DNA from 2 places in the Bacillus basilensis genome. Region 1 is predicted to be linked to the other one. Evidence: a T-box and tRNA genes for the amino acid it is inferred to sense, from the RefSeq annotation. Region 1 holds a T-box; the other holds one or more tRNA genes.
The links. A T-box is a leader RNA that pairs with one kind of tRNA and senses whether it is charged. The one in region 1 lies ahead of metG (methionine--tRNA ligase), so its partner is inferred to be a tRNA-Met.
Positions count from the first base shown of each region.

Region 2: it encodes a tRNA-Met, which carries the amino acid that the T-box ahead of metG (methionine--tRNA ligase) is inferred to sense. The anticodon was not compared.

Region 1 covers NZ_JBNTQO010000020.1:60,728-75,737, reverse strand. The annotation lists gene ACQVV1_RS25640 (sensor histidine kinase) at 1-47, shown strand, start outside; gene ACQVV1_RS25635 (EamA family transporter) at 187-1,089, shown strand; gene metG (methionine--tRNA ligase) at 1,131-2,765, opposite strand; T-box leader at 2,816-3,086, opposite strand; gene ACQVV1_RS25625 (class I SAM-dependent methyltransferase) at 3,201-4,019, shown strand; gene ACQVV1_RS25620 (methyl-accepting chemotaxis protein) at 4,432-6,126, shown strand; gene ACQVV1_RS25615 (methyl-accepting chemotaxis protein) at 6,351-8,042, shown strand; gene ACQVV1_RS25610 (metal-sulfur cluster assembly factor) at 8,159-8,476, shown strand; gene nprB (neutral protease NprB) at 8,554-10,203, opposite strand; gene ACQVV1_RS25600 (pirin family protein) at 10,364-11,059, opposite strand; gene ACQVV1_RS25595 (MarR family winged helix-turn-helix transcriptional regulator) at 11,110-11,520, opposite strand; gene ACQVV1_RS25590 (DUF3920 family protein) at 11,633-12,067, opposite strand; gene ACQVV1_RS25585 (cation:proton antiporter) at 12,232-13,431, opposite strand; gene ACQVV1_RS25580 (cation:proton antiporter regulatory subunit) at 13,432-13,929, opposite strand; gene ACQVV1_RS25575 (alanine/glycine:cation symporter family protein) at 14,340-15,010, shown strand, end outside.
Region 2 covers NZ_JBNTQO010000028.1:25,298-40,307, reverse strand. The annotation lists gene cysK (cysteine synthase A) at 1-776, opposite strand, end outside; gene hslO (redox-regulated molecular chaperone HslO) at 890-1,765, opposite strand; gene ACQVV1_RS28295 (type III pantothenate kinase) at 1,772-2,560, opposite strand; gene ftsH (ATP-dependent zinc metalloprotease FtsH) at 2,785-4,686, opposite strand; gene hpt (hypoxanthine phosphoribosyltransferase) at 4,772-5,314, opposite strand; gene tilS (tRNA lysidine(34) synthetase TilS) at 5,311-6,741, opposite strand; gene spoIIE (stage II sporulation protein E) at 7,033-9,504, opposite strand; tRNA gene ACQVV1_RS28270 (tRNA-Glu) at 9,764-9,835, opposite strand; tRNA gene ACQVV1_RS28265 (tRNA-Met) at 9,849-9,922, opposite strand; gene ACQVV1_RS28260 (S1 domain-containing RNA-binding protein) at 10,082-10,567, opposite strand; gene divIC (cell division protein DivIC) at 10,655-11,014, opposite strand; gene yabQ (spore cortex biosynthesis protein YabQ) at 11,011-11,664, opposite strand; gene yabP (sporulation protein YabP) at 11,661-11,948, opposite strand; gene ACQVV1_RS28240 (RNA-binding S4 domain-containing protein) at 12,028-12,303, opposite strand; gene yabN (bifunctional methyltransferase/pyrophosphohydrolase YabN) at 12,318-13,778, opposite strand; gene ACQVV1_RS28230 (putative polysaccharide biosynthesis protein) at 13,791-15,010, opposite strand, start outside.

The sequences.
Region 1 (15,010 bases):
CACCTCAAGGTGTAAAATGTTCTATTGTATTCCCAAAAGCAATGTAAAAACCTACTACAATTTCATACCCCAAATTCATACTTCGTATGAGTGGCGGAATTTTGTAGAGTATCTTACTCTGTTTCGTTCGCCCGTTATCCTTATTTGGATAGCGGGCGTTTTTTATTATTTAAAAGGAGGATTTTCATGGAGAAATTTAAGTATTCATTACTCGTTTTATTCGGAGCTTGTAGCTACGGTGTACTTTCAACTATTTTCAAACTCGGATTTATTGATGGATTTTCAGCACATCAACTATTAGGAGGACAATATGTCTTCGGATGGATTGGGCTTCTTCTACTCGTTCTTTTCGTTTCACGTCATAAAGTAACAAAAAAACAATTCTTCTCCTTACTAACAGTTGGCACAACAATGAGTATGACTGGTATTTTCTACGCTATTTCTGTAGAAGAACTACCAGCATCTATCGCTGTCGTCCTACTTTTCCAGTTCACATGGATTGGTGTAGTTATTGAAGCAATTGCCAATCGAACATTTCCAAGCCGTGAAAAAGTTATATCTATCATTATTTTATTTACTGGTACATTGTTTGCAGGCGGTGTCTTTGAAGGTCTTGGACAAAACTTTTCCATGAAAGGTATTATCTCTGGTCTATTAGCCGCTGTCTCTTTTTCATTCTATGTTTTTGCAAGTGGGCGCGTTGCTACAGAAGTTCCGCCTTATACGAAAAGCTTTCTTATGACAACAAGCGCTACTCTTATCGTATGCCTATTCTTCCCACCAACCTTTTTAACAGACGGTGCCCTGCAAGCCGGTCTTTGGAAATACGCTTTCTTCCTCGGATTATTCGGTGTTGTCGTACCTGTCATTTGTTTTTCAATTGGCGTACCGAAAGTAGGAACAGGACTTAGTACAATACTAGGAGCAGCTGAATTACCAACGGCCATCATCGCTTCTATTACACTTGTACATGAAGTCGTAACATTCATGCAGTGGATTGGGATAATCTTTATACTACTTGGGATTTTCACTCCTCAGCTACTTACGGCTAGGAAAGGGAAGGAACGGAATAGTATACATACTGCATAACAAAAGACCTTTCATTCACTTGAAAGGTCTTTTTCTCTATCTCACTTTACCGCTCCATATAGTTTCTCTATCTCACACTCAATTTGTTTTACATCGATTCTTTCAAATAATGGCTGCACACTATTAATTTGATTCGGTAACGTATTTTGAGGTTCCCAATTCTTTTTAACAATCGATAATGTGTTTCTAACTCTTTCACTTGAAAATGGTAAAAACGGTTCAAGGAGATTTGCAAAATTAGCGATGAGATACACACAGTTATAAATCGTCTCTTCGCATGAAACTGGATCATCTTCTCGTTGTTTCCACGGTTGTCTCTCATCAAAATATTTATTTGCAAAACGTACTGCATCAAATATTGATTCTAGCGCTACCTTAAATTTAGTTTGCTCAATCGCCTCTCCTACATTTTTATATAATCCTTCTACTTTATCTTTCAGCTCTACATCAATACTTCCCTTTGGTACAATGCCATCATAATATTTTTCAGTAAACTTTAATGTCCGGTTTACAAAGTTCCCGTATGCACCTAACAATTCACTATTATGACTGTAAATAAATTCTCGCCATGAAAAATCAGTATCGCGATTTTCTGGTGCATTGACTGTTAAAAAGTAACGAATAGAATCTGGATTATAGCGTTCTAATATGTCAGGTACCCATACTGCCCAGTTTTTACTTGTCGATAATTTTCTTTTTTCAACTGTTAAATATTCATTCGACACGATATGACGAGGAATTGCCCCTTCTCCTATTCCAAGCAATACCGCTGGCCAAATGATAGAATGAAACGGAATATTATCCTTTCCGTGCACATAATATGTTTTCGCTTCTCTATCCCAAAACTCTTGATCATCTTTCCCTGTTCCTTCAGCCCAATGTTTACTCGCTGAATAATAGCCTGTCACCGCTTCAATCCATACGTAAATTTTTTTATCTTCGTATCCCGATACCGGAATTGGAACTCCGATTGGTAAATCACGTGACACTGCCCTATCTTGTAACCCTTCTTTTACATATCTTTCTGTTAGCTGAATTGCATTGTCACGCCATGTTCTTTTTTGTTTTGCAATTTCTACAGACTCTTTAATTTGGTGCTGAAATGTATGCAATGCGAAATAAAAATGTTCTGTTTCCTGTACTGATGGCGTACTACCACATAACTTACATTTCTTGTCTAACAAATCAAGTGGATCTAAAATAGCAGAACACGCATCACATTGATCTCCTCTCGCTGCTTCATGACAATGTGGACAAATGCCTTCTACATAACGATCAGGTAAAAACTGCGTACACGTTTCGCAATATGCTTGTTCCACTGTTTTTTTATAAATGTAGCCTTCTTCTAATAAACGTAAAAAAACTTTTTGAACCGTTTCATGATGGTGCTCACTATCTGTACGTGTATAGCAATCATACGTAAAACCTAAATCCTGAAAACATCGCTCAAATTCTTCATGATACTTATCAGCAATTTTCTTCGCCGTCACTCCTTCTTGTTTTGCCCTAATTGCAATCGGTGTTCCATTACAATCACTTCCCGAAACATACAACACATTCTCACCTTTTGCCCGGTAATAACGTGCTAAAATATCTCCAGGTAACAAGCTCGCAATATGTCCAAGATGTAACGAACCATTTGCATACGGCCAAGCGCCTCCAATAAAAATACTCATCTTATATTCCTCCTTTAAAATACAAAAAGCCCCGCCCTTATCTTAAAAAAGATAAGGGCGGGGCTGTATAAACAGTCGCGGTACCACCTTATTTCGCTAATTACTCACATAATTAGCCTTAACAAGTACGGAGCTATATGCTCTTATACTGTGGTTTTGATAACGAGTACCAACTCTCGTCGCCGCCTACTATTATCATTTGATAAGTTCAGGACGAAGCTCAAAGGCCATTGTTCAAATGAATATTCTTGCTTCTTCTCAGCTACCGAAGCTCTCTGGAAAGAATGTGTTCATCCTACTTTTCCTTTTCAACGCTTTTACGTATAACATGTATTGTACGATTTAATCACAGAAAAATCAAACTTTTATCCAAGAAGAAAAGGAAATCCCATCCCCCTGCCGAATACCTATACGTTCACAAAAGGAGTGATACGATTGAATCAAAAACAACTAAGCACACGTAATGAAAAAAGCTGGAATGCAGCTGCTTATGAAGCTTGGACGAATCGCCACGGGGCGCCAGCTGATTATGCGAAAAAGCTCATAGAAAATCCTATGCGCGAGGTAGATCACTATTTACCTTACATACAATCTCCAAAAGGAAAACGTATTATTAATTTACTCGGGTCAAAAGGAAATAAAGCCGTCTCTCTTGCTCTTTTAGGGGCTGACGTAACGATTGTTGATATTTCAGCAAGTAATGCAAAATATGCAAACGAACTTGCTGAAGCAGCCGGTGTCTCTATCCAGTATATCGTTTCTGATGTATTAAATGTCCAACTCTCCGAATCATTTGATATCGTATTGCTGGAACTTGGTGTACTCCATTACTTTCTAGATTTAAAACCGCTCTTCCAAAAAATTACTACCTTACTTAAGCGAGATGGAATGCTTATTCTTCGTGACTATCATCCTGTTTACACTAAATTATTAGGAGTAGACCATCCCTCATTTCAGGCCAATGGGAATTATTTCGATGAAGAATTAATTGAAGATGATGTTGCTTATAGCATCCTTCTTACAGAAGCGCAGAAAGAATCGTTACCTAAAACAACCATCCGTCGTTGGACGCTAGGAGAAATTATTACAACACTTGCAGAAGAACATTTTAAAATTGAAAAACTAGTTGAAGAACACGGTTCCCATCAAAGATGGGTCTTTCCTTCTACTGCACCGGAAGGAATTGAAGAACGAATACCCGGTCTATATACATTAATTGCGACAGCATGCAAAAAAGGATCCCTTCACGGATAGGATCCTTTTTGCATGCTCACGCATATAAGTTGAGGTTGGAGATTACCATAATTCTGTAGAATAGGACACAAGATATTTCAACATTTCGTCTCTGACTTACGTCGTCAAAAAGGGGTATGACCAACATAACGAAGAGTAATGTTCATAGTTGATACTGATAATCGTTATCAACTAATTAGAAGTATACATGATGTTATTTCAAATTACAATAGTATTTCTAATTTTTATTTATGAACTTTTTGATATACAAATGTATACATTTTAAGAACATTTACTCATATCAATCTGCCATCTTCCATTATCTGCTATAATTTTCATTGAACAGATTAATAACTTCATAATGATGTTTTTATTAATTCTGCTCTTAATATTCATAAATTATAATAAACAGTTTTTAAAGGTAGGGGTAACGATGAAATATGTTAGTATTCGAAAAAAACTACTGTTCACACTCTTAAGCATTTCTTCTTTATTTAGCATCGCTCTTATTGTTATTCTTTCATTCGCCATGAGCCAAGCAAGTGAAATTGAAACGTTAAAAAATGATGTATCCAAAAGAGCAACAATTTTAAAAGAACGCGGTGATTGGTTCCAAGCACAAGTTGCTGGTTTACAAGAATATTTACTATCACATGATCAAAAAGGATTAGATAAATTCAACCGAGAAGGAAAAAAACTGGCTGATACTAGAGAAAAAGTAACAAGTGATAAAAAACTTCCAGAAGGAATGAAAGAAGCCATTTTAATGGGAGGAAAATGGCGCAGCGTCATAGATAATGAAGTCCTCCCTCTCGCTCGCGAAGGAAAATGGGAAGAAGCTTCCAAAATCGCTTTAGCTCAAACCGATTATGTAAATGACCTTTTAGGTCGTTTTACGAAATATGCAAATGAAGAAAATGATAAACGTGACACATTAATTGCTGACGTAGAGTCTTCTTCATCTCTTATTCAATATATTATTTTCTTCTCACTCATTACATGTACAATAACTTCTATCTTATTAGCATGGTGGTTCTCTGGTAAACTCGTTAAACCGATACGACAAATTGATGAGAAATTAAAAGAATTAGCTTCTCAAGATGGCGATTTAACTGCTAGATTGCACGTAACGAGTAAAGATGAAATTGGTGATATCGCCAATTCCTTTAATCAAATGCTTGCTAACTTACAACGTATAATAAAACAAGTGCAACAAACATCAACAAGTGTAAAAGAAGCGTCTGAAAATGTGTTTATCGAAACAACTTCTTCTATGGAAAACACAGCAAAAACGCAAGAAACTATGAATGCCCTTGAGCATAATATTCGTTCACAAGTCTCCAGCATCGAGGAAAGTTCAACTGCAATGGATGATATGACAACGAGTGTTCAGCGGATTGCAGAATCTGCCTCTTCTGTTGCTAGCCTAGCTGTTACAACTTCAGAAAAAGCAGATAGTGGTAATAAAGTCATTGAGAAATCTATTACACAAATGCATACCATTAACGAAGCTGTTAACGCTACATCACAAGTAGTAGAGCGGCTCATTACACATACGAATCATATTGATACTGCACTTCAATCCATTTCTAATATCGCGGAACAAACGAATTTGCTCGCTTTAAATGCTTCCATTGAAGCGGCCCGTGCTGGTGAACATGGAAAAGGATTCGCTGTTGTTGCTGATGAAGTTCGAAAACTTGCTGAACAATCCCAGCTAGCAGCAACCGATATTAACCATTTACTTTATCAAATTCAAGCAGATACAAAAATAGCAAATGAAATGATGGCGCAAGGTCAGTCAGAGGCTTCTGAAGGCATTACAGTCATTCGTACCGCTGGATCTTCATTCTCAGAAATTGTTAACCACATTAATAAAGTCTCTACACAAATGCAAGAAATGTCTGCAACTGCCGAAGAGATGGCCGCAAGTTCTGAAGAAATGAACGCTTCACTTAATAACATCGCTTCTATTTCAAATGAAGTTGCCGCCGAAACATCACAAACAGCAACTTCAGCTGGTGACCAAGTAAACAAAATGAGTGTCGTTGCTAAAAAAGCATCTGAAATGAAAACGACTGTACAAGAACTTGAAGTTCTCGTTTCTCATTTCAAAACAAACGTTTAAAGCAAAACTTTCATTTATACTTCTATGAGCTCCAAATTATTTAAAAGAGAGATTTACAGTCTCTCTTTTTTCACTTTAAAATATTTCTTTCTATCTCTCATTCCGTCTGCTATAATTCCTAAAGGAAAGAAGAAAGCTTTGTTCCAGATGGAGTAAAGCTTTCTTTCAATTTTTTAAATTTATTAATTCTAATACTAAGATTTCACAAAGGAGGCTTTTATCATATGAATTTTATTAGCATTCGAAAAAAACTTATGTTCATGATGGGAACGATTTGCGCTTTATTTGGCATCGCCTTAGCTTTTATTCTATTCTTTACCATGGATCAATCTCGTCAAACTGAAGCATTACAAAAAGAAATTTCTCCCCTTGCAACAGAATTGAAAGAGCGCGGAGATGCTTATCAAGTACAGCTCTCTGCTTTAAGAGGTTATTTATTACAACATGATCAAGTCGAATTAGACAAGTTTAATGAGATGAGTAAACGTCTGGAGGATTCAAAAGATAAACTTCTTTCTAATCCAAATATTTCTCAATCCGTGAAAGATACAATGGAATCAGGATCCACTTGGAGAAAATTTATTGAAGAAAAAGTTTTCACTCTTGCAAAAGAACAAAAGTGGGAAGAGGCTCTACAAGTAGCTTATGCAGAAAATGGTACTGTCTATAAAGTAATTGGTGACTTCACAAATTATAGTAATGAACAAGCCAAGTTACGTGATCAATCTATCAAAAAAATTGATCAATCTTCACTACAAATTGAATATGTTGTCTTCTTATCACTTGTTATTTGTATTATCGTAGCTATCATTCTTGCATGGTGGTTCTCTGGTAAACTTGTAAAACCAATTCAACAAATTGATAGTAAGCTAAAAGAATTATCATCTCAAGAAGGTGACTTAACAGCTCGCCTACAAGTAAATAGTAATGATGAACTTGGTACGATCGCAACATCCTTTAATAAAATGTTAGAAAACCTACAACATATCATCAATCGTGTGCAAAAAACATCTGTGGAAGTACAAAACGCTTCTGAAAATATGCTAGAAAAGACGAATATATCACGCGAGGCAACAATAAAAGTTCAAAGTTCGATGTCCAACTTAAATGCGAGTATTCAATCTCAAGCCTCTAGCATGGAAGAAAGCTCAACGGCAATGGACGATATGGCAGTGAGTGTTCAGCGCATTGCTGAATCTGCTTCATCTGTAACTGAGCTTGCTGTAGTTACATCTGAACAAGCTAACGACGGAAGTACTGTTATTCAAAAATCCGTTTCACAAATGACAACGATACACGACGCGGTAAATGCTACATCAGAAGTGGTCGAACGTCTAATCACTCACACGAAATATATTGATACAGCTGTACAATCTATTTCTAATATCGCAGAGCAAACAAACTTACTTGCTTTAAATGCATCTATCGAAGCAGCTCGTGCTGGCGAACAAGGAAAAGGCTTCGCTGTCGTAGCTGACGAAGTTCGAAAACTTGCCGAACAATCTAAAACAGCGGCAACAGATATTAACCAATTACTACATCAAATTCAACAAGACACTGAAACTGCAAGCTCTATGATGTCACAAGGTCGTTCTGAGGCATTTGAAGGCATTCACGTCATTCGTGAAGCTGGCAATTCTTTCACAACGATTGTGGAACAAGTAAATAAAGTATCTACTCAAATGCAAGACATCTCAGCAACTGCTGAAGAAATGGCTGCAAGCGCTGAAGAAATGAACGCTTCACTGAATAACATCGCTTCTATTTCAACTGAAGTATCTAGTGAAACAGCAGCAACAGCACAATCTGCTGAGCAAAAGGTCATTACTATGAATGAGATGACTGTAACTGCTAGACAAATGAAACAAACAGTTGAAGAATTAGATCAACTCGTATCTCATTTCAAAACTGAATAGCTCAAAAAAATATCCCTCTTCCAAAAGGGATATTTTTTTGAGCTCATTTCCTGCACATTATACACATTTCCGTTATAATGAGAATCGATATCATAAATGTGTAGGAGGTGCTATTTATGTCTCAAGAAGCATTTGAAAATAAATTATATGCCAATTTAGAAGCTGTTATTGATCCTGAACTAGGCGTTGACATTGTGAACCTTGGATTAGTTTATGACGTTACAGCAGATGAAAATAATAATGCTGTCATTACGATGACGATGACTTCTATCGGTTGTCCAATGGCTGGGCAAATTGTATCCGACGTAAAAAAAGTATTATCAACGAACGTACCTGAAGTCAATGAAATAGAAGTAAATGTCGTTTGGAATCCACCATGGTCTAAAGAGCGCATGTCACGTATGGCGAAAATCGCATTAGGTATTCGCGACTAAATCAGTGGAACTTTAACCATTCGCAAATAGCTGGATAAAGAAAAGACCTGACATTCTAGTCAGGTCTTTTTCTCTTATTATTTTACGCCTACTGCTTCATAAGCTTTCGCTACAGCTTGTACAGCTTTAGAATCTTTACCATATAAATCTTCAGCTGATTGAAGAGCAGCTTGACGCATCATCTTAAAGTCAGAGTTTGCAGTTAAATATTTCGTAAGAGCACGGTAATAAATTTTTTCTGTCGCTTCACGGCCTACTCCAGTTACTTTCACGCCGTAATGCTCTCCGCCATCAGATACTAAATAGGCAGCTTTATTGTTAATACTACTGTTAATATGAACGCCGCCATTATCAGCTGTTCCAGTGTAGCGTTTATTGTAATGATCTGGGTAACCTTCACCTGGTTTTAATGGATTTGGAATAGATGCTGGATCTTTCAGAGAACGAAGTGCATCACCAGGTTTTCCAGGTGTATAAATATCAGCACCTAAATCCCAGCTCTTCTTCTCAACCATGACACCCATAATATCAGATAACGATTCATTTAACGCACCTGACTCATTTTTATAAACAAGATTTGCTGTATGTTCCGTTACAGCATGCGTTAATTCGTGACCGATAACATCTAGTCCAGCAGATAATGGAATAAATGTTGTACCATCGCCATCACCATACATCATCTGAATACCGTTCCAGGCTGCGTTATTCCAGTTTTCACCTACGTGAACAGAGGAAATAAGTTTCGCACCTTTATCATCGAAAGAGTTACGGTTAAATGTCTTTTTGTAGTAATCATATACTTTTCCTGCATTTACATGCGCATCAACCGCTGCTTTGTCATCAAAGAATTTATTTTTACTTTCTACTTCTAGACCTGTATATCCAAACCATTGCGAGAATATGTTAAATAAATTTTCATCCATATTATCTGCATCAAATGTATGAACACCTTGTCCTCGTTTCCCATCAAATAAGTTGAATGCTCCTGTTTTCTCATCTTGAGCAATTTCAAATGATTGTCTAGCTCCTAGTACTCCGTAACCAAATCCTGTAATGTGATCTACAGCATTATATTTCTCAATCACATTTCCATTCGTTGCATCAACAAAATAATGCCAATATCCTGGAGCTGGCTTTGAAATCGACGCTTTCACTAAATATGCAAGATAGTAATTTCCATCTTTTTCATACACATATAAATCTTTTTTCACACCGTCATAATTCTTTACTTTACCAATTTCTTTCTCAATGCCTGCCTTTGCAATCGTTTCTGCTTGTTCCGCACTAATGCTTGCAAACGTAGGAATATTTTTATCCTCTAAATTCGGAATAACTTGTCCGAAGAATGCTTTTACATTATTCTCTTTATCAAGTGTAACAGTTTGATCTGAACCATACACAGGAATGTTATTATGTTTCTCAACTAACTTCACGTGTGTTGTGCCAGATTCAGCATCTTTTTCTTCCCCAACGACATTGAAATGTTTATCAATATTTCCTGCTAATTTAAACATATCTTTCTTACTCTCTAAATATTGAAAGACTGTCTCTTTTTTATCTAGTCCTTCCGGTGCTTTCCATTCTTCACCTATGTATGCAGGCGTTTTAAATTCTTGATGATATTGAATTTTTTGTTCTTCCGCTTTCGTTGTCGTTGCTCCAAATGTTCCAAATCCCCCGGCGATAACAGTTAAGGCTAATGCTGATGAAATGACTTGCTTTTTCACTATAACATTCCCCATTCCCTAAAGATTTTTGACACTTTTATACAATTCTTATTTTTTAAGCTAATACCTTTTTCCAAAATTTGAGAAAGTTTTTTCTGACAATTCCACTCAAAAAAAAGAGGACATCCTATTAGGTGTCCTCTTTTCTATAAACGTTTTATTATTTTTTCAATTCAATTGCTAAATAGTGTGATTGTTCTTTCGCTGCAATATAAATATCTTCTTCTACTGCTTCTGCCGCATCACGCATAACAAGTGTCTCACCATTTATTACACTACTTCCTTCAATTTGAACAAGGTACAATTGACGACCTTCTTTCACAGGAAAATGAATTTCTTTTCCAGCTTCTAACGATAAAGAATATAAATTCGCATCTTGGTGAATTTGAATTGATGCCTCTCCTTCTAATGGAGATACCATATGGAACCACTCGTTTTCACGCTTACTCCAATCAAATTTAAACTCACCATAGTTTGGCTTATGATCTGCACGGTCTGGTAAAATCCAAATTTGTAATAAACGCAATGTCTCATTTCCTAAATTATGCTCACTATGAAATACACCTGTGCCAGCACTCATATATTGAACATGTCCACGCTCAATTGTTCCGCGGTTCCCCATGCTATCTTCATGTGTTAAAGCACCATCTACAACGTACGAAATGATTTCCATATCGCGGTGTGGATGCATATCAAAACCAGTTTGTGCCGCTACTAAATCATCATTAATAACACGTAATGCTCCAAAGCTCATGTTATTTGAATTATAGTAATTAGCAAAGGAAAAATGAAAATGTGTATTTAACCAACCGTGATTCGCTCTTCCCATATTTTTATGATCAACTTTTCTAAACATATCCTTCACCTCATATTATCTCGAATTCAAGATTTATTTTAAAAATTTTTTCACTGTAATTTTTTTAGTAATTGTAATAATTGATTTTGTTCTTCTATATTTAAATTATGAAACTGCTCCGCTTGGAACGTTTCTTGAGGCGGGACAATTTCCTCATATAAAGCTCTTCCCTTTTCTGTTAATGAAATATATTTCGTAGTACCTTCTTGTTCACGACGAATCCACTCCATTTGCTCCATTTTATTTAAAAGCTGAGTGATATTTCCTTTCGTAACAAATAGCTTATTTCCAAGCTCTTGCTGTGTTAAACGATCATGCCCTCCAACTTGAGCTAGTACATCAAACTGAGCAGCAGATACATTCCATTTTTTCAAATGCTGATTCGTCTCACGAATACTTTTGTTATAAAAACGTGATAAACGAAACCATAATAATAATCCGAGCCTATCTTCAGTTTTCATTCTATCACCTCGCTCGTTTCATACCATTAGTTTAGAACTAAACTTTATAAAAGTCAATTACTTATTTTTAGTAAGAAACAAGGAAAGCACAGCGCTATTTCTCCACTATGCTTTACATTAACTTTCTATTTTTATATTCATCGAATTTCCTCTCCGCGAACTTCCTCGCATCTTTTTCAATCCATCTCTCTTCGTACACTTCACTTCCCACATACAACACTTCCCTCTTATGCTGCATAGCATGGCGAAATTCATGCAGTAGTGTTTTGAGCACTTGCTCATACTCTTCCCACATACAAACAAAAATTAATTGTTTTTCTTTATGATAAAAACCGCCTATTGGGAATAGAAACTCTTCCTCTTCTTCCCCTAACGATAGAAGTACATGATTCGCATCACACGTATCACAAAAAATAACTGGCGTTTTACATACTTCAATAAGTGAAAACAAATCATCTCTCAGCCTTTTGACATCCCAAGGAAGCTCCGAATCCAACACATACCAATTCTCCACCTGTTGATATACATTTTGAAACTGGAGTTCCATTTTTCTATAATCCCCTTTCCAAACTCCCTTTTCTTATATGTATGCCACAATATGGTAAATATTAAACGTATTCTTTCATCCTTGAAAAATGCCAATAAAAAAAGGGATCTATGTCGACATAGATCTCTTTTTCATAAATATCTTGTACTTTGATGTTTAAAAATTTAGCTCTTCTTCATATCCCACTTAAAGATTTTATTTAAAAATTTATATACATTCTTTGACTCTTTCGTCAGAAGTGGACCTAAGATGGATAGTATAAGCACGTATAGCGCTGAGAATGGTTTCAGTACTGACATTAAACCACCGGCGATACCGATATTGGCCATAATGATGGAGAATTCTCCCCTTGAAACGATTGTTAATCCAATATTTGTTGATGCTTTATGAGATAATCCAGCTTGTCGCCCTGCAATCATCCCAGCTACAAAGTTTCCGATGATTGTAAGAAGGACAGCACCTAACGTTAACCATATCGCTCCGCCTAATGAAAACGGATCAATACTTAATCCGAAACTGAAGAAGAAAATAGCTCCGAAAAAGTCTCTAAATGGAACAACGAGATGTTCAATTCTGTCACTATGCTCTGTCTCAGAGAAAACTAATCCTAAAAGAAGTGCTCCAATTGCTTCGGCAACGTGAATTGTTTCTGAAAAACCAGCAATGAAGAAAAGTGAAGCAAATACTACAATAATAAAGATCTCATCTGAGCTAATATTGAGCAATTTATTTAATAACGGCGTCGCCTTTCTAGCTACAATAAAGAATAGAAGCATGTATCCTAAAGCAATTCCAATTGAAGTAAGAGCACCTAAGAAGGAAGCATGATCCCCTAGAACTAAACCAGAAACAACTGATAAATATACAGCAAGGAATATATCTTCAAACATAATAATTCCTAAAATTAATTCGGTCTCATTATTACCAGTTCTTCTTAAATCCACTAACACCTTTGCAACGATAGCACTAGAAGAAATCGTAATAATACCCGCAATAATTAAGATTTCTAGTAAAGGGAATCCCATTATAAATCCGTATAATAATCCAAGTGAAAAGTTAATTAAAATATAAATCGTTCCGCCAATCGCAATAGAACGTCCAGATTTAATTAGTTTTTTCATCGAAAACTCTAACCCTAGATAGAACAGAAGAAACAGAACGCCAATCCGTCCAAGGAAGGAAATTACATTTGCACTTTCAATAAACTTGAAATCGATCACACCTATTGTCGGCGCATGCGGCCCCACTAACATCCCAAGAACAATTAGAAACGGAATTACTGAGAATTTAAACTTTCCAGCAATTACTGCCGCAATTGCAACTAATACTAACGCTGTACCAACTTCAAAAATTAAAGTATCCATCTAGTCAGTCCCCCTATTCGAAAGTAACTCATTAATAATTTTTTTAATTTCTTCTCTCTCACCAGAAACTACAAGCATATCGCCTTCTTCAATTAACGTTTCTGGCCCTGGATTAAATAGCTTTTTCATATTCTTCTTCATAACTGCAATGATCGTTACGCTATAGTTTTTTCTTATTTCAAGATCACCAATTGTTTTTCCGATTGCTGGAGCTACATTCTCTACTTTAAACCACTCAATTGCTAAACCTTCAAAGACCATTTCAACATTTTCTAATGCTCTAGGCTTATACACCATTCCACCTAATATTGCTGCAATTTGTCTTGCCTCTGAGTCGCGTAATGAAATACTTGAGATACTTTCTTCATGGTCTGAATCAAAATGATACATTTCTCTACGCCCATCATCATGAATGACAATTACCATCTTTTCGTTACCTTTCGTAACGATTTGAAATTTGTAACCAATACCCGGAAGTTCACTTTCTCTAATATTCATATTTAGCTCCTCCACAACTTTTTATATTTGAATTTTCTGTTTTTCTGTCTTTTGTTCATCCAATCAACTTTAGAAATTCTAACCATTCAGGATACCTGTGATTTGGAAATCTTTTATTGTAATAATAAGTGGCTCCTAAAAAGATACTTAAAGATGTAATGATAAAAAATATATTACTTCTCATTTTTAAACTCTTAAGGCTTACTTTCAATAAAGTTTCTTCTTTCAAATTATCCCCTCTTTCTCGCTTTACATTTAGTTTTTTAAAATGTAAATAATTCTAAAAATATTATGATGTAACATAATCATAACACAAAATGTATTTAAGTAACATAATTTTTTAGAAAAATTGATTCTCGTATATTTTTTGCATATAATTTTCTTATTACGAAAAAAAGGAAGTGTATTATATGGTTGATATCTTTAGCAGATTCCTTGAGGTAACGAATAATATTTTATGGTCATATATTCTTATTGCAATGCTAATCGGCTTCGGTCTTTATTTCTCTTTTAAATTGAAGTTTGTCCAAATTACTCATTTTGGTGAGATGGTCGGTTTAATTAGTAAAGGGTTTAATCGAAAAGAAAAAAAGAAAGATAGCATCTCTCCATTCCAAGCATTTTGCCTAAGTGCAGCAGCACGTATCGGTATCGGGAACTTAGCTGGTGTAGCACTAGCCATTTCAATGGGTGGACCTGGCGCAATATTTTGGATGTGGTTTATCGCTATCCTTGGAGCAGCTACTAGTTTCGTAGAATGTACGCTCGCGCAAATTTATAAAGTAAAAGATGGAAGCAGATTCCGTGGTGGTCCAGCATATTACATGGAAAAAGGATTAAATAAACGCTGGATGGGTGTTTGGTTTTCACTTCTTATTACAGTTGCGTACGGATTAATTTTCAATTCTGTACAAGCAAACACAGTAACAATAGCATTTGAAAATGCTTTTGGACTAGAGCGAACGATCGTAGGGGCTCTATTGGCTTTATTAGTTGCAGTTATTATTTTCGGTGGTATCAAGAGCATTTCACGTATTACAGAAATGATTGTTCCTCCAATGGCAATTATTTATATTGGTGT
Region 2 (15,010 bases), on a different contig from region 1:
CCTTCTTCTTTAGCCACTCTTCTTGCATATTCAAATGCTTGCTCTGTTTTTACTTGAACAATTTCATCATATACTTGTACATCCAATGTTTCTGGAACAAATCCCGCCCCAATTCCTTGGATTTTATGTGGACCTGGTTTCCCACCAGATAATACTGGTGAATCCGCAGGTTCTACTGCATAAATTTTAATATCTTTATACGCTTCCTTCAGTACTTCACCAGCACCAGTAATCGTTCCACCTGTACCAATACCTGCAATAAACGCATCTAATTGGTCACCCATTTGTTCAACAATTTCTGGACCTGTTGTTAAACGATGAATTTCTGGATTTGATTGATTTTTGAACTGTTGCGGTATAAAGTAGCCATGTTCTTTTGCTAATTCAGTCGCTTGACGAATTGCTCCGCCCATTCCTTCAGGCCCTGGAGTCAATACTAATTCAGCGCCATAAGCACGTAATAAATTACGACGTTCAACACTCATTGTTTCTGGCATTACTAAAATTGCCTTATATCCTTTAGCAGCTGCTACCATCGCTAAGCCAATTCCTGTGTTACCACTTGTCGGCTCAATGATTGTATCGCCCTCTTTTAATAATCCTTTTTTTTCAGCATCTTCAATCATAGCTAACGCAATACGATCTTTAACACTGCTCCCCGGATTCATAAATTCTAATTTCAAATATATATCTGCGCTATCTGATTCTACGATGCGGTTCAACTTAACGATCGGCGTTTTCCCGATTAATTCTGAAACTGATTGTGCCACTCGCATTCCTGTCACTCCTAACACCGAGTATTTTTATTGGTTTTATCTATATTTAGATTTTGTCAGAAAATTCCCTGTTTGTCAATCTATTTGGAGGATTGTTCCTCTTAATTCCCTTATTACAAATTCTCAATTAAATTTGTAATATCCTCTTTAGAAAACTTGTATCGTTCATTACAGAAATGACAATGAACTTCTGTTTCTTCTTCTTCTTCACGAATTTGCTCTAACTCTGTTTTACCTAAACTAATTAACACACTCTCAATACGTTCGCGTGAGCATGTACAATTAAATTGAACATCCATCGTTTCTAATACTTTTACTTTATCTTCTCCAAGAACTGCATACAGTAGCTCTTCTGGAGAAAGACCTTGTTCAATCAATGTTGATACAGGAGGGGTTTTTTGTAAACGATCTTCGATGAATGAAATTGTTTCTTCCTGTGCGCCCGGCATAATTTGAAGGATAAATCCACCTGCTGCTAATACGCTGTCATCTCCATTTACAAGAACACCGACACCAACAGAAGAAGGCGTCTGCTCAGAAACTGCAAAATAATACGTGAAGTCTTCCCCTAGTTCTCCCGAAACGATTGGAGATTGACCGATAAACGGCTCACGCATACCAATATCTTTAATTACTGTTATAAAGCCTTCTGTACCTACCGCTTGATATACACGTAATTTCCCTTGTTCCGTTCCTTCAAAGTCCACATGTGGATTTGTTACATAACCACGTACATCCCCATTTGCATGAGCATCTACTAAGATAGGACCAATCGGACCATTTCCTTCTACCTTAATTGTTAACTTTTGGTCACCTTTTAACATTGCGCCCATAATTGTACCCGCAGTTAAAGAACGACCAAGCGCTGCTGAAGCTGTTCTCCATGTATCATGACGTCTTTGCGCCTCACTTACTGTGTTTGTTGTGCGTACACTATACGCACGCACTTCTCCATCAAATGCTAATGCTTTTACTAAATAATCTTTCATACGTATTTATTCACCTTTCTCATGCTGTAAATTTGCATTACGCTCGTATAACATATATAAACCTTTTAATGTTAAAAATGGATCTACAACATCAATTACATTCGATTCTTCTGAAATTAATTTCGCCAATCCACCTGTTGCAATAACTTTCGGTTCTTGTTTAGCTTCCTCTTTCATACGCTTAACGATACCTTCCACTTGTCCAACATACCCATAAAGAATACCAGATTGCATGGCACTTACTGTATTCTTCCCAATAACACTGCTTGGTTTTGTAATTTCAATACGAGGAAGTTTTGCCGCTCTACTATATAAGGCCTCTGCTGAAATCATAATTCCTGGCGTAATAACTCCACCCATATAATGTTTTTCTTCGTTAATATAACAATATGTAGTAGCCGTACCAAAATCGACAATAATAAGCGGACTTCCATATAAATGGATTCCTGCTACTGCATTTACAATTCGGTCCGCGCCTACTTCACGTGGATTTTCATATTTAATATTTAGCCCCGTTTTTATTCCAGGACCTACTACAAGCGGTTTAATTTTAAAATACTTTTCACACATGCGCTCTAAAGCAAACATAATTGGTGGTACGACTGAAGACACGATAATACCTTTCACATCTTCAAACGAAAGACCCTCATGCTCAAGCAACTGCTTTACAAGCATTCCATATTCATCTTCGGTCTTATGACGATCTGTTTCCATGCGCCAATGTTGACGAAGTTCCCCCTCTTCAAACACGCCTAGCACAGCATTTGTGTTCCCTACATCCAATACAAAAATCATATTCTCACCACTTATCTTATTTAATCTATATTTGTGCAGTATGTATAAAACTTATAAAAACATCATATCACACATACTTATATAATCAGCTTTTCTATCCTCATCATTTTACAAAAAGATGACTCTCTATTTCAATTTTTAATACCAGTTTTATTTAAATTCTTTTTCCACTTCACTTCGTTCCACAAATAAAAAAGGAGTGACTATCGTCACTCCTTCATCTCTTACTTATCTTCTGTATCTTCATCGTCCTTCTTCATGTTGATGTTTACTTTCACATCAGATGAAGATGTTGGACGTTCTGGTAATCTGCCGTAATCACATAAATGATTGATTTGCTCTGCATCTAACGTTTCTACTTCAAGTAACGTTTTCGCGATAAGATCTAGTTTATCACGATTTTCAGTAAGAATTTGTTTTGCACGAGCATAACAATCTTTCATAATCGTTTGCATTTCCACATCAATTTCGTGTGCAATTGCATCACTGTAGTTTTGTTCTGAATGGAAGTCTCTTCCTAAGAACACTTGACCACCTTGTGAGCTACCAAATTGCATTGGTCCAAGCTTATCACTCATACCAAATTCCGTAACCATACGTCTTGCAATGCCAGTCGCACGTTGGAAGTCATTGTGAGCACCTGTACTCACTTCACCAAATACAATCTCCTCAGCTACTCGACCACCAAGTAAACCAGTGATTTTATCAAGTAACTCTGGCTTTGTCATGAAGTAACGATCTTCTTTCGGAAGCATTACTGCATATCCACCAGCTTGACCACGAGGGACAATTGTTACTTTATGAACGACATCAGCTTCATCAAGAACAACACCAATTACAGTATGGCCCGCTTCATGGAAAGCAACGATATTACGTTCTTTTTCAGAGATAACACGACTTTTCTTAGCTGGACCTGCAATAACACGATCCGTTGCTTCATCAATGTCACTCATATCAATTTTCTTCTTATCTTGACGTGCAGCCACTAAAGCAGCTTCGTTTAATAAGTTTTCAAGATCGGCACCAGAGAATCCTGGCGTACGAGTTGCGATTGCTCTTAAGTTGATATTCTCATCAAGCGGTTTATTACGAGCATGTACTTTCAGTACAGCTTCACGGCCATTTACATCTGGACGATCTACTGTAATTTGACGGTCAAAACGACCTGGACGTAATAACGCTGGGTCAAGAATATCAGGACGGTTTGTCGCAGCGATGATAATAATACCTTCGTTTGCACCGAATCCATCCATTTCAACAAGTAATTGGTTCAACGTTTGCTCACGCTCATCATGGCCACCACCAAGACCTGCGCCACGTTGACGTCCTACCGCATCAATTTCATCAATGAAAATGATACAAGGAGCATTTTTCTTTGCGTTTTCGAATAAATCACGTACACGTGATGCACCGACACCGACGAACATCTCTACGAAATCAGAACCACTGATAGAGAAGAACGGAACGCCTGCCTCACCTGCAACAGCACGTGCTAGTAAAGTTTTACCTGTACCTGGAGGTCCTACTAATAGAACACCCTTCGGAATACGGGCTCCAACTTCAGCGAACTTACGAGGATCTTTCAAGAATTCAACTACCTCAACAAGCTCTTGTTTCTCTTCATCCGCTCCAGCAACATCTCTGAAACGAACTTTTTTCTTTTCGTCATTATATAACTTCGCCTTACTTTTCCCGAAGTTCATAACACGGCTACCGCCGCCCTGAGCTTGGTTTAATAAGAAGAAGAATAAAATGAAGATAATAACAAACGGAATGATAGAAGTAAAGAAGGTTACCCAAGCACTTGTTTCCTCTGCTGGTTGATACTTAACTTCAGCACCTTGCGCTTTGTCATTAATTTTCTTTTGTAATTCCTCAGTATTTGGTGCATAAGTAACAAATTGTTCTCCTTGGCTAGAGTTGTTAAATTGTCCTTTTACCTCAAATACACCATTTTTCGGTTGAAGTTGCACATTACGCACTTCACCTTTTTCTAGTTTAGTAATGAATTTATCGTAGCTAACTGATGTCGTTTTTTGTGTCGAACCATTAAAATAGCTCACGATTCCAATTACTACTAGGAATATCAGTAAATAAAAGATGGTATTACGGAAGATACGATTCATTCCTAACCTCCTCTCACGGCATAAGCACTATAGTAAATCGTAACATAGAAAAAATTTCCTATACAATTGTGACGCCTGTATTTAATTAATTTGAGTAAACGCTTGGTTTTAATACTCCTACATAAGGAAGATTACGGTACTGCTCTTTATAATCTAATCCATATCCTACAACAAATTCATGCGGTACAGTAAATCCAACATAATCCGCTTTCAAATCCACCTTACGGCCTGTCGGTTTATCTAATAACGTAACGATTTTTACAGACTTCGCTTTACGATATTTAAATAGGTCCACTAAGTAACTTAGCGTAAGACCGCTATCAATAATATCTTCAACGATTAAAATATCGCGACCTTCTACAGAAGTATCAAGGTCTTTTAAAATTTTCACTTCGCCTGTTGAAACAGTTGAGTGACCGTAACTAGATACAGCCATAAAATCCATTTCAAGATATGTATCTGTTCTCTTTAATAAATCTGCCATGAATGGCATTGCACCCTTTAGTACACCAATCGCAAGAGGTACTGTGTTTTTGTAATCCTCTGCAATAATTGCGCCTAATTCGAGCACCTTTTCTTGTATTTGCTCTTCAGAAATTAATACTTTTTCGATATCTTGATTCATCATTTCATTATCCTCCCGGAAGACTCCTTGCTTTTGTAGTGAATAATCACATATTTATCCTTCTTTGCCTTCTCTTTCGAGATAGCAAATGCAGATCGCTTCAACAAGGGTAACCAAATAATATTCCCACTTGCATCACAAACGACCGGCCATTCTTCTCTTTTTTCTCTTGGTACTTTCGCTTCGATAAAAATAGCTTTTATCTTTTTGGTGCCATTCATACCTTGTATTGACATGCGATCTCCATTTTCTCTAGAACGAATACGAAGTGGATATGATATATCATTATACTTAGCAACAAATACTGTTTCATTCATGTTACTTGGTATATCTTCGCTCACCTCTGTTACAAGTTTATCCCCGTTCGATAGCGTAATTGTCCCAGGCACTGATAAATCTTGTAAAAAAGGAGAAACAATTTCTTGTTTAAATCCAAAGCTACACTCCTCGTATGTGCGAACAATTTTTAAATCACCTGGGAAATCAAGTGAACCCGAAGGTTGTGTCCGCTTAAAAAACTCAATCACTTTGTCAATATGTATAGAGGAAAGAGAAGATGGAATCTTATATTCATAAAGATAGTTTAATATTAGTTGAATCCCTCTTCTTTGTAAAGGTATAGACATGGATTCAAAGGCAGGAATTGATAAGCTAATTTGTTTATCACTTTTTTTTGTAATTACTTTATTCATTTTCTCAAAAGCTAATTCCTGCAAATATGCCTCATCCTCTTGTATCTGCATGCTAAATTTTTGGAATTTCTCATGCACTTGTGAATTTTCTTCTTTCAAATGAGGAAGAACATATTTACGTAATCGATTCCTTGTATATACTTCCTTTTTATTACTCGGATCTATACGGGGAATTATTTTTAGCTTATTACAGTAATCAACAATTTCTTCCTTCGTTACTCCAAGTAACGGCCTAATTAAATACCCATTATGAAAAGGACGCTTCACCGCAATTCCTGCATACCCTTTCGGAGTACTCCCTCGTACAAGACGCATTAAAATCGTCTCCACTTGATCATCACCATGATGTCCAAGAGCTACATATCTCGCATCATATTTCTTCATTATTCTTTCCAAAAATGCATATCTGCATTCTCTAGCAGCAACCTGTGCATTCATCCCGTATTGCTGTTGATATTGCGACACATTAATCCTTATCGTTTCGCAAATAACTCCCAGTCCTTTACAAAGGTCCTGCACAAACTGTAAGTCCTCATGAGATTCATCACCTCTAAACATGTGATCCACATGTGCCACTACAATTTCAAACCGTTTTGCTGCTCTTTTTTCTAACAAATAATATAGAAGAGCCAAAGAATCAGGACCACCTGAAACACCTACAACAATTGTTGAACGTTCCTTTAATACATCATGCTGCTTTACAAAGTCATCTACCTTTTCAACAAATGTATCTTTCAACTTCGTAATCACCTTTCATTAAACAAGAACAGCAACGTTAGTTACCTTGTTTATAATGGTACAACTTTTACAAACATTGTGCAAAAAAAAGATATACAAAAATTACATTTTTATCTTACATCCTCCGTACATATTCACAAAAATAATAACATTATCTTTTAAAGAAAAAAAAACCTAGGCATTTACCTAGGTTTTTAGAAATTTAGATGGGACAGGCTGCCCATAAAGGTCCGATTGGTGAAGGTTAATAATCAGCGGAAGATAAAGCCCCCCACTGATTAGGGTTTCACCTTATTGTGCCTGCACTCCTACAATTGGAATCGTAGCCCACTTCGGCATATTTTTCTTCACTTTCGCCACAACAATGGTCATATCGTCATTTATATAACCATCACAAGAGCGAATCACCTCTTCCATGATGATATCAGCAATTTCTTGCGGATCTTCGGTTTGTAACTCTTTAATTTTCCGCTTCATCCATAGTTCGTGATTCTCCACATGTTGTGCTCCCTCAAAAATCCCATCGCTCATCATAATAAGAATATCGCCCGTTTTTAATTGTTCACCCACTACATCAACTTCAACATCCTCAATAATCCCCATTGGTAGATTACTTGCCTCAATTTTCAAAATATTATTTGCGCGTTTAACAAAACTCGGCGTCGATCCAATCTTTAAAAATTTCGCATTCGCATCCCGCAAATCTACCATAGCTAAATCTAACGTCGTAAACATCTCTTCTGTTGTTCTTAAGGAAAGAATAGAATTGATAGACTTAATCGCTATTTCCTCATCAATGCCTGATTGAAGTATTTTTTGTAATAATTTTACCGTTTCTTTACTCTCCATATGAGCTCTTTGCCCATTTCCCATACCATCACTAATTGCAAGCGCATATTTACCAACACTTAAATCCATCATCGCGTAAGAATCACCCGAAACAAACCCACCGCCTTTTGCAGCTGTGGCCAAGCCCGTATCAAGAGAATACGTTTTTGCTGAACCAAATGATATTAAGCTATGGCCGTTCGGATAAGAAGATTTTTCTTCATGTTTAACAACAATGTTTTCCTTTAGAATATCAGAAAGCATCGGTGCAACTAACTTTTCACATTCCCCATGTTCATTAGATGCAACTGGAATCAACATTTCAATATCAATACTCCCTCTATCTAAACAATAAATATCAACATGCTCTATTTCTACACCAAAATCACGAAACGCTTGCAGAATCTGTTCTTCTTGTACTTGATGATTTTCTCGTTCCCTTTGTATCTCCTTAGCGAAATCTTCCATAACTTTTGATACACCTAATAGTTGCTCTGCTACTATTCTACGATTTTCCTTCATTTGTTTTCGTAATTTTTGCCCCTCATAAAAGTGATCTAATTCGCCCGCTACTAAATCCGTCACTTTCTTCCCTCTCACACAATGCTTGTCCCATTCACGAACTAACTTTCGATTATGCTGCAACGTCCCCTCTTCCGTTTCGCTCATTATTTGTTTCATATAATCATACGTTTTGTCGAAGTTAACTACCCAGCATTGGTCCTTTTTAAAGCATGTTTGACATGTTTTTGCAGTAATTGTACTTAAGAACAAATCTGCCTCTGTCTCTTTATCTTCCTCCTCGACATATCCATATACAGAAAAGCTATTAGATAAAGCAGCAAATACATTGGCAAATTGATTAATCTTATTCGCTGTAACATCACGCATCCTTCTTAAATACTGTTGTTGATCTTGCGAATGTTCCTGTGTGCCTGGCATAAATTTAGCAATACGATCCATAACAAGTTTCGGTGTTAATAAGAAGAAAGCAATCGCCACACCAGATTCAATTAAGGTTGTCACAATGTTTGTTTGCTTGTCTACATATAACGTAATCAAGCTCGTCCCAATTAATAAACCTAAACTAACACCTAAGCGCTTCCCTTCTTTTAATAAACCACCAAGCAACCCAGAAAAGGCTAACAGACTAAGTTGAGATAAGCTGGAGACATTGGCTAAACTTAATATTAATCCAGTTACAACCCCCACTGTAGATCCTGTAGCGGCCCCCGCGATAAATGCAAACACGAGCACTAAATACCTAGTAAAAATATGTTGAATAGAAGCATCATATACAAACCAGTCCGTTGTACCCGTTAAAACAGATGCTAGTAATATAATTAAACAAACGATTTCTTCTGTCTCTAACGCTTGCTGTTTACCTTTTCTTTCTACTAAAAGCGGAACGCTTTGTAAAAATATCATAGTTAATACGAAGCTAAGCCCTGCCTCAATCGTACTAACTAGCAAATCGTACATGGTGACGGTTTGTTGTGCAAAATATACGACAACTAAATGTGCGGTTAATGCGGAGATAAATACTTGGAATGGAACAAGACCAACAGTTTTACGTGTAAATCGACTGAAGAAGATATTATAAATGAAGAAAGTAAAAATAGATGCAAAGGTAAAGAATAAATTATCTATCGAAACTGAAAGTGCGCCTCCCATTAGAGCCAAGAACGCGAGCGGCATTTTATCCCGCTTCATAACATAAACAGCAGCAAAAAACGGTAGTGCAAACGGTAAAATGTTTGTTAATATATATGCTCGTCCCAAAAGAAAACCAATAACAACAATAATAAATCCCCATCTAAAGAAAACTTGCTCAAACTTCATTCGCAACTTACTCGTCCACTTTACTGCTCCAAGCTGACTCTCATTCATTGCCAATGCACTTGTATTCATAGTATTCCTTCCTGCTTTAGGCATATTTTTAACACCACCTGCATAGTTTAATTACTGTCATTATAAAAGATGATTATTGGGATTTTTGTCAAAACAACAGTTTTCACTTTTATAATCGTTCGACTTTTTATTCGAAATAACTCTACATATATACACGGTATGTAATTTATCCTTAAATTTTTAATTGAACATTCAGAAAATATAGGGTGATTTTGTAGAAGCATTGTATGTCTTAATTTATTTAACAAAAAAAGATCATGCAAATTTGCATGATCTTTTTAGATGACCCGTACGGGATTCGAACCCGTGTTACCGCCGTGAAAGGGCGGTGTCTTAACCACTTGACCAACGGGCCGTTAAATGAAATATAGCGGCGGAGGGGATCGAACCCCCGACCTCACGGGTATGAACCGTACGCTCTAGCCAGCTGAGCTACACCGCCATGTCGTCTTATTTAACGGACAATTAGTATCTTACCTCAGATATAATTTAAAGTCAACATATCTTGAAAATTTTTTTAAAATATATTTTCACATATAAAAAAGCACCCCGAGCAATTGCCCTGGGCACCTCTCTATATGCTAAGAATTAAACGTTCTGATTATCCGCGACGTGCGCCACGGCCACCACGTTTAGATTCTGTGTTACGTTTTAAAGAAGTTAAGCGATCTTCGCTATCCTTTAAGAAACGTGCCATTTTTTGCTCGAATGTTTCTTTTGGAGCTCGGTCGTTACCGCCGCCACGGTTATCTCTGTTGAAAGAACGATTATTACGTTGTGGACGTCCAGAACGTTGTTGATCGCCACCGCGTTGGTATTCACCACGTGGACGATCTCCTTCTGTTTTTTCACGCTCTTTCGCTTTTTTAATAGATAGACCGATCTTACCATCTTTTTCAACGTTAATAACTTTTACTTCTACTTGGTCGCCCACTTTTAAGTGATCGTTAATATCTTTCACATAATTATCAGCAACTTCACTAATATGAACTAGACCCGTTAAGCCTTCTGGCAGCTCCACAAAAGCCCCAAAATTTGTAATACCTGTTACTTTACCCTGTAACTTGCTGCCTACCTCGATTGACATAAAAAAAATGCTCCTCCTTAGTGGTTAAAAAGTCAAATTTTACTTTATTATATATAATCCTAAAATATAGTGTCAATAAGACATACTCTACTTAGAAACAGGAAAAATTATCTCCCCTTTTCCAGAGAAGAAATAATCCCTTCTAGCAATCTTTAATACGTACTCTTCATCATTTAACTTTTGAACTTCGTCTTTTAGACTCTTTTCTTTATTCGTTAATGAATCCAGTTCTTTTTTCATGTCCTTAACTTTTGCTTCTTTTGCTCTAATGGAACTGTTTTGTTGATAAAACGTTACACTAATACTCGCAATAATTGTAAAAGCAAAGACAAGAAAAACCGCTAAACGGCGATAAAGTCGCTTCCTGTTCTCATCCGTTTGTATTATATGCTCTTTAACAGGATTTGGACTCTGTTTTTCGATTGTTCTTTGTCTCAGTTCCCTCATTTCCGAGGTCCCCCTAACTTCTTTTTTATACGCTCCCATAATTGGAAGATATGTCCCTTCAATTTTGCTACATATTGCAGGAACCCTACATGTTTCATTATAAAAAGTTTAACACGATTAGGGAGAAGTTTCCATATGAGCGAAGCAATAAATCGAACAGGCCAGAAAAAAACTTTCCATATGAAAAGTAATATCCAAATCACCATTTTCCATAACACATGTCCAATTGAAAGCAGTATACGAAATAAGAATAATATAAATGCAATAAATAGCTGCGCTATAATAATAACAGGTTTTATCATGAGTAGCTGTATAATTTGAACAAAAAAGTGTGTTGTTTGCACAAAAATATAGATGAGAAAATTTAACAGTCTCATATATACTGCCTTCAATAAGCTTTGATATGCCGCAAAACCACATAATAATGCTAAAAATACATATATACGTAGTTCAGCTTCATTTACAAGAAGCAATACATAAAAAACGAATAATGCTTGGACAATCCAAAATAGTATATCATGTATAAATACAAGCCAACGTTTACGTTCTTGACGCTTTAAAAATCGTTGGTAGGTATCTAAAGACGCTCCAATCCAAGCACCCATTCCAATCATTGAGAGCATCGTATACAACTGAATTGTTAGACTCATTTAAACAACTTACTAAAGAAGCCTTTAGTTTTATCCCCTTGATTCTCATCAATATACAGCATCTCATGAACTTTCCCTTTAATCGATACAATACCTTTTTCTACATCTAAATTTTTCATTTGCAAATTTTGACCACGAATTGTTAAAAAGCCCATTACAGTCTCAAGTAAAAACTCTTCGCTATCAAAACTCTCCACCTGCTTTACACCGGTAATATCAATTACGCGCCTGCCACGCATAATAATATCATGCTCTACAGAAACATTTTGTTGATTAGAAGACATAGGTGAGTAACCATTATTCACGTAAATCCCCCCATACATTTATACTAGCTAATAGTAATGTATGAAGAGATAATTGATTTTAGAACAAGCCTTCTTCAGCCTTTACTTTTTCTTCACGAACTAAGCTATACATATTTGCTGCATCTTCTTTTTTTGTCGTTTCTTTCAATTCGTTTATTTTTACAGTCACTATTTTTTGCCCAAAACGAATTGTTAATTCATCAGCTACTTTCACATCTGAACTCGCTTTTGCCACTTGACCATTAATTGATATTCTTCCTTGGTCAGCCACTTCTTTCGCTAATGTTCTTCTTTTAATTAAACGTGATACTTTTAAAAACTTATCTAGACGCATGTTAAATCCCCCCATTAACGCTCTGTTTGTTTTGCCTCTTCCCATAAAACATCTAACTGCTCTAATGATAAATCTTGCATCTCTTTATTCATTTCAGCTACCTTTGCTTCCATGAATAAGAAACGACCAACGAATTTCTCATTAGTTGAACGTAACGCCTCTTCTGGATCTATTTTATAATGACGAGCTATATTAACAAACGCAAATAGTAAATCGCCAAATTCACCTAACATCTTCGCCTCATCCATGTTTGTAACTTCTTGTTGGAACTCTTGCCATTCTTCTAAGGCTTTCTCTATCATCGGTTGTACTTCAACCCAATCGAAACCAACCTTACCAGCTTTTTTCTGAATTTCATAAGCGCGTAGTAACTGTGGTAAACTCTTTGGAACTCCATTTAAAACAGATTCTTTCACGAATCCTTTTTCCTGTTTTTTAATTTCTTCCCAATTGGCAATTACTTCATCGGCATTATTTACATCCGTATTCCCGAATACATGCGGATGGCGACGAACCATTTTCTCAGATAAAGTTCGAATAATATCATCTATAGAGAACCAACCTTCGTCCTCTCCAATTTGGGCATGCAACATAACTTGTAATAATATATCACCCAGTTCTTCTACTAAGTGATCATCATCCTCTTCATCAATTGCTTCCAACACTTCATAAGCTTCCTCAATTAAATACTTCTTTAAAGATTGATGTGTTTGCTTTTTATCCCACGGACAACCATTTGGTCCACGAAGGTCTGCAATAATTTCTCTAAGCACATCAAACTGTTGATACAAGGACGCACGTTCCTGAACTGGTGGTACGTACACACTCGTTAAATTATTCAACTCGGTTTCATGATCTAACATGTACAACGGTACCTTTTTAACTTGTTCAAATGAAGTCCCTGCAGCTGTTACGATATACACATCGTAATCATCTGGTAGCATCTCCATTAATGTTAATTTCACATCTGATGCAACGAATGCGTCATAAACTTGGCAAAAGATTAAATGTTGACGTAATTCTAATTGTCCTCTTTCAAATGATGTGGCGTCAATTAATTGGAATCCTTCAATCGGATCAATCTTAAGACTTGCAAACATAGGGTCAAGGAAACTTTGTCCACCTTCAATTCGCACCTCAACATTCGCTACTTTGCCTTTTTCCAAAAGTAGCTGAACCGTCCTTTCCGCTACAAGCGGGTGCCCTGGAACGGCATAGATGATTTCTGTGCCTTCAGCTTGTTCTAGCAATGTATTCGCAATTGTTTCATATACAATTTCAAATGTATCATGTGCTTCATATATATTGTCAAAGGCTGTATATTGTATACCATCTTTCTCCAACTCTTCTATAACGGGATGTTCCTTCGTTCTAACAAACATGTGATCTGCTTCTTTTATTTTCCGATATACACTCATCGTTAACTGATCTAACTCACCAGCACCTAATCCTAAAATAGTAATGATTCCACTCACAACCTGCCACCTCTATCCACTCTTCTTCAATGAACCTTCTTTTTTCTCTTTTTTCATAACGGTTCCTATTTCCGCTTTTGTAAATACACGTAATTTTAAAATTAAAAACACATATGTTAATCCACCGATAGCTACACCTAACAACGCCTCAAGTGTCGCAATCCCTCTATGTTCTGTATCAATTACTAATCCAGACATTTGCAATACACGCATAAACATTATTAATACAAATCCCATACCGATACCACTAATAACTACACCTAACATATTCCGTTTATCAATAAGCGATTCCGATACAACTCGCATAAGTAATGCACTATTTAGCAAAGAAATTACAAGTAACGCAACTAGCGTTGCAATTGCAGCTCCCTTCACACCAAAATACGGCATTAACATATAGTTTAAAGCTAACTTTAAACAACCTCCAAATATAACGAATACCGCTGGCTGTAATGTTTGTCCTAACCCCTGCAAAATAGAAGCAGTTGTAATCGACAATGAACTAAATAAAATAGATAAAGATAAAATGGATAAAACATCTGATCCATCACTATTTTCAAACAACATAATATTCGTAGGTTGAATAATACAAGTTAATCCAACGGCCGCCGCAAATCCGATAACAAATGTTATTTTCATTGCTAACTTTACCTTTTCTCGAATAAAGGTAAGATCTCCTCTTTCCTTCGCCGCTGTAATAATTGGAATAAGCGACAACGAGAAAGAAGTTGTCACGACAGTACCTAATTGCATAAGTGGGATACTTCTGTCATAAACACCTTTTAATACCTTTGCACTTTCAGCTTGCTCTCCTGCCCCAATAAGTAAAGAATAGAAGGAAACAGAATCGGCCATTTGTATAAAAATAAGCACTAAGTTACTAACACAAATCGCCAGTCCTTGCCAAAACAGGATATTAATAATCCTCTTTTTTCCTTTAATTCTCTTTACACTTTTAAAGAATATGGAACGAAAGTCATGACGCATATAAAGTACAAGTACGATAATCCCAATCAATCCGCCTGCGATTGAGCCTAACATAGCACCTGCACCGACTGTATATAAATCAAATCCGTGAGCAATGAGGAATAGAGATAAAAATACAATAATAGAAACACGAATTGTTTGTTCTATCACTTGCGAAACAGCTGTTGGCATCATATTATTAAAACCCTGAAAATACCCTCTTGCTACAGCTAAAAACGGCATCAATATGAATGAAAATGAAATAA